3 regions of the Sphingobium sp. LB126 genome follow, and region 1 is predicted to be linked to each of the others. Evidence: riboswitches for the same ligand, from Rfam matches in the RefSeq annotation. Region 1 holds a riboswitch; each other region holds the start of a gene.
What was found. Region 1 has a riboswitch for cobalamin ahead of CAF53_RS09300 (TonB-dependent receptor). Riboswitches for the same ligand answer to the same signal wherever they lie in the genome.

Region 1 (3,272 bases):
GGCTGCCAAGTTGGATGCGCCCGCCCAGTTCCTTGCCGGTGCCGCGCACCAGCACCGGGACGGGCGTTTCCACATTGACCGCGCCGCGCACGTCGTTGGAATGGAAGCCCCGGCCCCAATTGGCGTAGAATTCCAGATGCGGCGTGACCCGGTAGGCGACTGACGCCTTGGGCGAAAGGATGCCGTCATGGCCGCTGCCCGTGCCCAGCGCCTGCGCGGACGCATCGCCGGCGCGGACGCTGTAATGATAATAATCGCCGCGCAGCCCGCCGATCAGGCGAAGGCCGGGCAAGGGTTGCCAGTTCGCCTCACCATAGAGGGCGACCGACAGTTCCTCGACATGATAGCGGCCGAGCGAGAAGAGGAATTGCCGGTCGGCGCTGCGGTCGACGCCGACATTGCCGATATGGTCGAGGCGGTTTTCGGTGCCGATGCTGAGAGTGAACGTCGGGGCGACGGTCCAGTTCTTCGCTGCCGTGAAGCCAGTGATCCAGCGGCGGTCATATTGGCGGATCTGCGCGCTCGTGCCATCGGAATCGGCATAGGTGGGATTGCTGAACATCGACCAGTCGTAGAACTGGACATAGGCATTGGCGCGCCAGTCCGGCTGGGTGACGGCGATATTGCCGACGATCCGCGTGGTTTCGCCCCGCGCCGAGGCATCGGGCGAGCAGAATATATCCTTGCAGACCCAAGAGCCGATGATCCGTTCGGGAATCTGCTCGGTCGGGCGCCAGGTGCCGCGATAGGCGTGAAGGGTCGCGTCCAGTTCGCCCGCGCCAAGCGGCAGGCGATATTTGGCAAAGCCGCTATAGTGGCGCAGATGCTCCGCCTCTTCCCACGGACCGTCATAGCGCTTGGCCTGCGCCACCAGCGTCAGGGCGCCGGGGCCGACGCCCTCGATCGTGCCGCCCGCCGCCAGACGGCGTGAGCCGTAGGAGCCGGCTTCCGTGGCGATCCACGGCCGTGCAAAGCCGTCGATGGTGGTCATGGCGGCCGCGCCTGCCAGCGCGAAATCGCCGCCATCGGCGCGATAGGGGCCTTTACGGAAATCCTCGCGCGCGACGATCTCCGGGATCAAGCCGTTGAGGTCGAGATAGCCCTGGCCGTGACCGTGCGAGCGGAAATTCATCTGCACACCGTCGATATAAGTCGTGAAGTCCGATCCATGATCGAGGTTGAAGCCGCGCAGGAAATATTGATTGGCCTTGCCGCTGCCCGAATGTTGGGCAGCGACCAGGCCGGGCACCGCCTCGAGCAGTTCGGCGACGCGCAGCAGCGGACGCACGAGCAGGTCGGCGCCGCCGACGCTCCCCTCGCTCGCGGCATGGGCGACGCCGATCTTTTCCTCGCCCCGGCCGAAGACGACGATATTCGTTTCCGCCGCTTCCCCGGCAGCGGGCATCTGGGCCAGCACCGGCTGGGTGACGCCCGCGGCCATCAACAGGGCCATCAATCCAATTTTCAAAACACTATCCTCCGGCGTCAGCGACTGCCCGGGGGAGGCCTGCCGTCCAGGACGACCGGCGCGCGCGAACGGGCCGACGCCATCAGCGCCGCTCACGCGAACCGAAGCAGCCTCCACCGCTCGTTCGTCGCTCAGACGGAAAGATACCGTGCCGCGGCCATCCCCTGGACCAGGGCAAGAGCGACCAGACGCCGGCAGGTCTCCTGGCTCGCGGGTCATCGCTTGAAACATGGCCTTCCCAGGCCTCGCAGGATTTAGCGTCCGGCCCAGTGGCTGATCCTTTCCACCCGGAAAGGATCGATATGTCTCTCGCTCACCGCTTACAGTTGCAGGGACAGCCGGGGATTTACACCCCATTCCCTATTAAGCCCCTTTCGGGACACCGGCGCGATCGAGGGCGTTCATAGGTAAGCTTTGCGGCGATGGGAAGATGGGATAGAGGCGGCCCATGCATTTCGACGATCAACTCCACCGCTATTTCGGCATCCGCGACCTGGACGCGCTCACCCCCGATGCGCTGGCGGCAGGGCTGGAGCATATGCGCGTCGATTTCGGGCTGGAAACGGACAAGGCGCGGCGCTTCGCGCTGTGGTCGCTGATGTTCCTGCTGGGCGCGGCGCCCGATCTGGAGGATGCGTTCGAGGACCCTGCGGACCGTGACGCGGCGCGCGACTTCATGGAGATGATGGAACGGGCCGAAGACGGCGGGGACTAGACAGTCCGGACAAGAAGTGGAAACAATCGCCTGGCGGCTGGCTTCGTGCACAGCTTGAGGAGGCGGCTTGAGCGCAGCGGGAGCAACACCGGACTATCAGTTCGCGCCGCATGAACGGCCGATGATGCCGGGATCGCCTGCGACGCCCGATCACCCCACCCGTCGGCGCATCGGTTATTTCCTGATCGGTACGCTGCTGGGGCTGACGGGCGGCTTCATCAACGGGTTGCTGACCGCTAACCTGCCCCAGATACAGGGCGCGCTGGGCCTCACCACCGTCGAGGGCGGCTGGCTGACCGCCGCCTATTCGATGACCAATATCTGCATGAGCCTGCTGCTCATCAAATTCCGCCAGCAATTCGGCATACAGCGCTTCGCCCGCATGGTGCTGGCCGGATTCCTGGCGCTCAACCTGTCGCAGATCTTCGTACATAGTTACGGGTTCGAACTGATCGTGCGCGGGGCGAGCGGGATCGTGGCGAGCGGGTTGTCGACGCTCTGCCTGTTCTACATCATGCAGTCGATGCCGGCGGCCCAGCGGTTGGGCGGGATGGTGCTGGGCGTGGGCATGTCGCAGATCGCGCTACCGCTGGCGCGGGTGATATCCCCTGCCCTGCTGATCCATGGCGACGTGCAGAATCTGTTCCTGTTCGAACTGGGGCTGACGCTGCTGTGCCTGGCGGGCGTGTGGCTGCTGCGCCTGCCGCCGAGCGAGCGGATCGAGGCGTTCGAACCACTCGATTTCCTGACCTTCGCCCTGTTCGCGCCGGGCATGGCGCTGCTTTGCGCGGTGCTGGTGCAGGGGCGCATTCAATGGTGGACGACGCCCTGGCTGGGCTATGGTCTGGCGGGGTCGCTGCTGCTCGTGGGCGCGGCGCTGATGGTCGAACACAACCGCGCCAATCCGTTGCTCAACACCCGCTGGCTGGGCAGCGGAGCGATCATCCGCTTCGCCATCATCGCGGCCAGCATGCGCGTCCTGCTGTCGGAGCAGAATTACGGCGCCAGCGGGCTGTTGGCCGTGGTCGGCATGGGGCAGGATCAATTGGTCTCCTTCTATGTCGTGGTGACGCTGGCGACGGTCGGCGG
Region 2 (3,272 bases), on a different contig from region 1:
CGCGGCGATGACCTTTGCGAGCGTCGCCAGCACAGGCTCCGGATTGCCGAGTTCGCCCAGGTCGACGATGAAGCTTTCGAAATCGTCATGGTCGTGATCCTCCTCATTGTCGTGATGGGAGGGGCGGGCGTCGATCTGCTCCTCAACGCCTAAGTCGAGGCCGAGCAATATGGCGGGGTCGATCGCGCCCTTCGCCGTACGGATGATGCCGACGCCGCGACGGGTTTGCGGGCCTAAATCGCGTTCCAGCGTGGCGAGAGTATCGGCGTCCACCAGATCGGTCTTGTTGAGCAGGACGAGGTCGGCGCAGGCGAGCTGGTCCTCGAACAGTTCCTCGATCGGGCTGTCATGGTCGAGCGTCGGATCTGCGGCGCGGGCGGCCGTCAGGGCGGCTTCGTCATGGGCGAAACGGCCCGCCGCCAGCGCTTCGGCGTCGATCAGGGCGATCACGCCGTCGACCGTGGCGCGGGTCCGGATGTCGGGCCATTGGAACGCCTTCACCAGCGGCTTGGGCAGCGCCAAGCCGGAGGTTTCGATGATGATGTGGTCGGGCGGCGTCGGGCGGTCGAGCAGGCGCTGCATGGTCGGCAGGAAATCGTCCGCAACGGTGCAGCAGATGCAGCCGTTCGCCAGTTCGATGATGTCCTCGTCCGGGCAGGCTTCGTCGCCGCAGCCCTGTACCAGTGCGCCGTCGACGCCGACGTCCCCGAATTCGTTGATGATGAGGGCGAGGCGGCGGCCGCCCGCATGTTCGATCAGGTGACGGATCAGCGTCGTCTTTCCGGCGCCGAGGAAACCGGTGATGACGGTAGCGGGAACCTTGTTCATGCGGGATTTCCTTGGGGTTCGAGGGTGACTTCGATCTCGTCGAAGCCTTTCCAGCGGTAGATGATCCAGCTTGCCAGCCAGCAGGCGGCGAACAGGCCGATGATGATGAAGCCGAGGCTGTTGAAATGTTCGCCAAGGTCGGCGGCAAGGGTCCAGATGCCGCCGGTGAGGCCGAGCTTGTCGCCCAGCAGTGCGGTTGCCTCGATTCCGCCGATGAGGAGGGCGACCAGTGCCGAGACCAGGGTGATGGTGATGTTGTAATAGAGTTTGCGGATCGGCTTCACGAACGCCCATTGATAGGCGCCCATCATCAGCGCCCCGTCCGCCGTGTCGATCAGCGCCATGCCCGCCGCGAAGAGCAGCGGGAAGATGAGGACGGTGGAGATGGAAAGGCCGCTCGCCGCCTGTCCTGCGGACAGGCCGAGAATGGCGACTTCGGTGGCCGTGTCGAAGCCGAGGCCGAAGAGAAAGCCGAGCGGGGCCATGTGCCAGCTTTGCCTCACCAGCCGGAAAAGCGGACGGAAGATGCGGGCGAGGAAGCCGCGATTGCCGAGGAGAATATCCATGTCTTCATAGATATGGGCGCCGCCGCTACGGACATGGTTGAAGGTCTTCAGAACCGATCTCAGGATGATCAGGTTCATCGCCGCGATGGTGAAGAGGAAGGTGGCGGACACGATCGTCGCGATGGTGCCGCCGATCGCGCCCACGGCCTCGACGCGGGTCAGCGCATTGGCGGCAATGGCGATCGCGACGGCGGCGATCAGGACGATGCCGCTATGGCCGATGGCGAACCAGAAGCCGACCGTCAGCGGGCGCTGGCCGTCCTGCATCAGCTTGCGGGTCACATTGTCGATGGCGGCGATATGATCGGCATCGACGGCATGGCGCAGGCCGAGGCTCCAGGCGAGAAGCGCGGTGCCCAGCATGACCGTGTTGCCGGCGAAGACGATGAAGGCCCAAAGCCAGGCGGCCAGATTCGCGGCGATCAGGGCGGCGAACATGCTCGTCGCGCGACCGCGTGGGAGGCGCGGCGGGACCAGCGCATTGGAAAAGAATGTCATCGGGATCGATCCCCGTAGGCGTCGGCGAAACCGGACGGAAGCTGCCTTCATGCCGGGCGGACGCGCTTGCACCCGGCATGCGGACAGCAGCTCCCGCTGCGTGAAGCGTCGCTCAGACGGAGTACCGTGCCGCGGCCATCCCCTGGACCAAGGCAAGAGCGACCAGACGCAGGCAGGTTTCCTGGCTCGCGGGTCATAGCTTGACACATGGCCTTCCCAGGCCTCGCAGGATTTAGCGTCCGGCCCAGTGGCTGATCCTCTGGCATTTCAGAGAATCGATATGCGTCTCGCTCGCCGCTTACAGTTGCAGGGACAGCCGCGGATTCATCACCGCATTCCCTATTAAGTCCCCTCGCGAGGACACCGGCGCGATCAGTGAAAGCCGGCCGAAGCCAACCTTCGCCCGACTGCATAAAGGCTGATGCGCAGGATGGGAAGGGGGTGCCGGCATCGGGTCGACTTGCCGGATGCGCGGCGGGTGACGCTGACGGTGGAAATGCAAGGGATGCGGACCGGCGGCGCGCTGGAGAAGGCGCGGGGCGGACCGGCGGGGAGCGCGCCGCGTCAAAACGGACGCAGCCGTGCGCTCTGCTTCCTTGTTATCGCATCATGCGCAAAACCGGATTGCGCGCACGATGCTCCAGATTGGGATACGGCCTTCGAAGGCGCGTGATATTGACTCGTTCAATGCATCTCCGCCTTCAGCCGGTCGACCAGTTTTTCGATCTCCCAGGGTTCCAGCACCCAGGTCCGGGTCTTGCGGCCTTCGCGGTGGACGGGTTGGGTCAGCAGGACACGCGCCTGCTCCTTGGCATGGGGCTTGAAGATGGCGAAATGCTGGGCGCAATCGCGGATCGTGCCGATGATCGGCGCCTTGCCGTCAAGGTCGATCATGGTGGCGGGCTGGTCCCAGGGGATGTTGAGCATGCAATATTCCTGTTGTTGAAAGTCAGCGACCCGGTTCGCGAATGATGCAGCGGAACCCGATATGGCTGGTCGAACTGTCCACCGCCTGCGGATGGCGGGCGGCGGGGCGGTAGCGCTGGCAATAGCTTGGCGCGCAGAGATGGGAACCGCCCTTGAGCACTTTTCGCGGCATGGGCACATGGGGATTGGCGGGGTCCAGGCTTTCGCGCTTCGTACCCCCGCGCGGATTGGCGGGAACGCAGCAACTGCCCTTCGCCTTGCGCTCTGGCCTGGGCTGGGCATACCAGTCGGTCGTCCATTCCCAGACATTGCCGATCATGTCGTAGAGGTCATAGCCATTGGGCGCATAGGTCCGGACCGGCGAAGTCCGTTCATAGCCGTCCTCCAGCAAATTGCTGTACGGAAACAGACCCTGCCAGTAATTGGCGAGCATGGCACCCCGAGGCGCCAGTT
Region 3 (3,272 bases), 680 kb from region 1:
GTCGCGCGCGGGCTGACGCTGGTGACGGCGCATTGGAAGGCTGGCGAGCCGTTGAAGCTGGATTGGGCTTCGCTGGCCAGCGCGGGCAGCACGCTCGGCATCTATATGGGCCGCGCCGCCGCCGGAGAAATCAGCCGCTCGCTGATCGCCGCCGGGCGCGATCCCGAAACGCCGGTGATGGTGGCGGTCAATGTCTCGCTGCCTCATGAACGGCTGATCCGCGGCAAGCTCTCCGCGCTGGCCTTCCTGGTGCAAACGATCAGCGACGAACACCCGACCCTGCTGCTGATCGGCGAGGCGGTGGCATCCACCCATGTTCCGGCGGACATCGCGGCGGGCGTCGCCGTCAAGGCTTGAGGATCAACCTCTCCAGATCCTCGGGCCGGTTGATATTGGGCAGCACGAACTCCGGCCGCTCGACGATCCGCGCGCCGATCCGCTCCAGCCAGCCATAAATGGAGCGGTTATTCTCCTCGGCCAGATGCGCGTCCAGTTCTGCCGCCAATGAAACGGGCCAGAACCCCGCTAATTGCTGCCCTTTCAGGACCGCCGCGCCATCCCCGATCAACGCTTCCGCCAACCCTTCGGGATAGACCGGAACGTCGCACCCGGTCGTCAGCACCGCGCCATAGCCCCGCGCCGCCGCATGATGCAGCGCCGCGTTCAGCCCGCCCAGCGGCCCCATATCCGGCGCCGGGCGATCCGCCAGCCCGCCCTCGCGCCCGCAGATCACGACGCTTTCCACATGGGGAGCGATGGACGCCGCCGCATGGTCCAGCAAGGTCCGCCCGGCCAGCATCGCCTGCGCCTTGTCGCTACCGAAGCGGCTGGAGCGCCCTCCGGCCAGCACCGCGCCCAGCAATCGCATCCCGTCCCTCCTCAACCCGCTTGGCAGAAGCCCTGCTTTCCCTTATGGCGCGCGGCGCGGACGGGGCAAAGCCTCGACCGCAAAGAAGATCGCGCCGGTGCCCGAAAGGGCTGAAAACGGGAATGCGGTGCGGACGGGCAACCGTCCAATTCCGCGGCTGTCCCTGCAACTGTAAGCGGTGAGCGCGATGCACTTCGGTCGCAAGACCGGCCACTGGACGCCAAGTCCGGGAAGGCGTGCATCGCCGCATTGACCCGCGAGCCAGGAGACCTGCCGGCGCATGGTCGCTCTTGCCCTGGTCCAGGGGTTGGCCAAGGCACGGTGTTTTCCGTCTGAGCGACGAAGCGGCGCAGGGCCGCATCGGTGCGGGGGCGGACACTGGCGTCGGCTGTCCCCTGTCCCGACCGCGCGAGCGGATGCCCTGAGCCATGAAGTCGCAGCGACGCTCAGGGAAACATCATAATGTTGAAAGCCACCATCTCTCTCGCCGCGCTGCTCGCGGCCACGCCCGCCTTCGCGGCTGACGACGCGGATAATGACGCGATCATCGTCACCGCGCTCGGCATCGAACAGCCCCGCGACGAAGTCGGCCAGGCCGTCACCGTCATCGACGCCGACACCATCCGCACCCGCCAGAGCGTCAGCGTCGTCGATCTGCTCGCCACCACGCCGGGCGTCCGCTTCAACCGCAGCGGCAGCCTGGGCGGCGTGACCGGCGTGTCGCTACGCGGCGCGGAAACGACGCAGACGCTGGTGCTGATCGACGGGGTCAAGGTCAACGACACCAGCGGTATCGGCGACATGTATGATTTCGGCGGTCTGCTGACCGGCAATATCCAGCGGATCGAGATATTGCGCGGCTCCAACTCGATCGTCTACGGCAGCCAGGCGATCGGCGGCGTCGTCAACGTCATGACCGGCACGCCCGCCGCCGGTTTCGCGGGCAACGCCTCGGTCGATTACGGCTATCGCGATACATTGAACGCCAAGGCCGATATTTCGGGCAGCAGCGGCATCGCCTCGGGCGGCGTGGGCGTCGCCTATTTCAACACCGACGGCATTTCCGCCGCCGCCAACGGCACGGAAAAGGACGGATACGAGAATATCGCCGCCAACGCCAAGCTGAAGCTGGCCTTCACCGACACGCTCAGCCTCGACCTGCGCGGCTATTATATCCATACCGATCTGGACACCGACAATGGCGTGATCGACAGCACCGCCGACACCGCGAAATCGGATCAATATGTCGGCTATGCCGGCCTCAACCTCGCCCTGTTCGACGGCAGGCTCACCAATCGCGCGGCCGTCACCTGGTTCCGCATGGATCGCGACTATACGTCCGCGTTCGGGCCTTACGGCTATTCGGGCACCAATCTGCGCTTCGAATATGAAGGCGTCTATCAGCCGGTCGATCAGGCCAGGCTGATCTTCGGCTATGAACATGAGCGGCCGGATTATGACTTCTCCGGCTTCGGTTCGACCGAAAGCCACAAGGCCGATATCGACAGCGTCTATGCGCTCGCGGTCGTGAAGCCCTTTACTGGGCTCGCCGTCACCGGCGGCGTGCGGCATGACGATCACAGCCAGTTCGGCGGCGCGACGACCTTCGGCGCCAATGCGAACTACACGCCCAACAACGGCGCGACCAATTTCCGCGCCAGCTATGGCGAAGGGTTCAAGGCGCCCTCGCTCTACCAGCTTTACGGCACCGATGTCGGCAATGCCGGCCTGCGCCCGGAACGGTCGAAAAGCTATGATATCGGCTTCGACCAGCGGCTGGGCGGCGACCGGGCGATCCTTTCCGTCACGGCTTTCCGCCGCGTCACGAAGGACCAGATCAATTACGACTATTCGATCGGCCTCTATGGCGGGTACAACAATATCGACCGCACCCGCGCCAAGGGGGTGGAGGCGATGCTGACCCTGAAGCCGGTCGACGCGCTGACCGTCACGGCCGCCTACAGCTATGTCGATGCGCGCGACCGCGACACCGGCGCCCGGCTGCCGCGCCGCGCGGCCAATGCGGTCAGCGTCTCGGCGGATTATGTCTGGCCCTTCGGCCTCACGACCGGCGCGACCGTGACGATGGTGGGCGACAGCTTCAACGACGCGACCAACCTGGTCCGGCTGGACGGCTATGCCCTGGCCAATGTCCGGGCGTCCTTCCCGATCCTGGAGAATCTGGAAATCTACGGCCGCATCGACAATCTCACCGATGCGAAATATGCCACGGTCTATGGCTATGGCACTTATGGCCGCTCGGCCTATGGCGGCGTGCGTGTCCGCTTCTGACGGACACCTAACGGCGTGGCGCAGCGTTCACCTGCGCCACGCCTTTGTGCGCGGAGCCGTCGATCTGTGCCACGCCTTTATGCGTGACGCCGTCGATCTGCGCCACGATGGA

Region 2: linked by a shared signal. The riboswitch ahead of CAF53_RS18435 (HoxN/HupN/NixA family nickel/cobalt transporter) and the one ahead of CAF53_RS09300 (TonB-dependent receptor) in region 1 are both predicted to bind cobalamin.
Region 3: linked by a shared signal. The riboswitch ahead of CAF53_RS05990 (TonB-dependent receptor) and the one ahead of CAF53_RS09300 (TonB-dependent receptor) in region 1 are both predicted to bind cobalamin.

What each region holds. Positions count from the first base shown of each region.
Region 1 covers NZ_NETV01000001.1:1,907,811-1,911,082, reverse strand. Annotated here, with positions in the region: gene CAF53_RS09300 (TonB-dependent receptor) at 1-1,405, opposite strand, end outside; cobalamin riboswitch at 1,644-1,870, opposite strand; gene CAF53_RS09295 (hypothetical protein) at 1,917-2,183, shown strand; gene CAF53_RS09290 (MFS transporter) at 2,251-3,272, shown strand, end outside.
Region 2 covers NZ_NETV01000002.1:485,818-489,089, forward strand. Annotated here, with positions in the region: gene cobW (cobalamin biosynthesis protein CobW) at 1-828, opposite strand, end outside; gene CAF53_RS18435 (HoxN/HupN/NixA family nickel/cobalt transporter) at 825-1,892, opposite strand; cobalamin riboswitch at 2,046-2,275, opposite strand; gene CAF53_RS18445 (hypothetical protein) at 2,577-2,819, opposite strand; gene CAF53_RS18450 (formylglycine-generating enzyme family protein) at 2,842-3,272, opposite strand, start outside.
Region 3 covers NZ_NETV01000001.1:1,224,361-1,227,632, reverse strand. Annotated here, with positions in the region: gene cobA (uroporphyrinogen-III C-methyltransferase) at 1-357, shown strand, start outside; gene CAF53_RS05995 (molybdenum cofactor guanylyltransferase) at 347-868, opposite strand; cobalamin riboswitch at 947-1,161, shown strand; gene CAF53_RS05990 (TonB-dependent receptor) at 1,331-3,160, shown strand; gene CAF53_RS05985 (ABC transporter substrate-binding protein) at 3,168-3,272, opposite strand, start outside.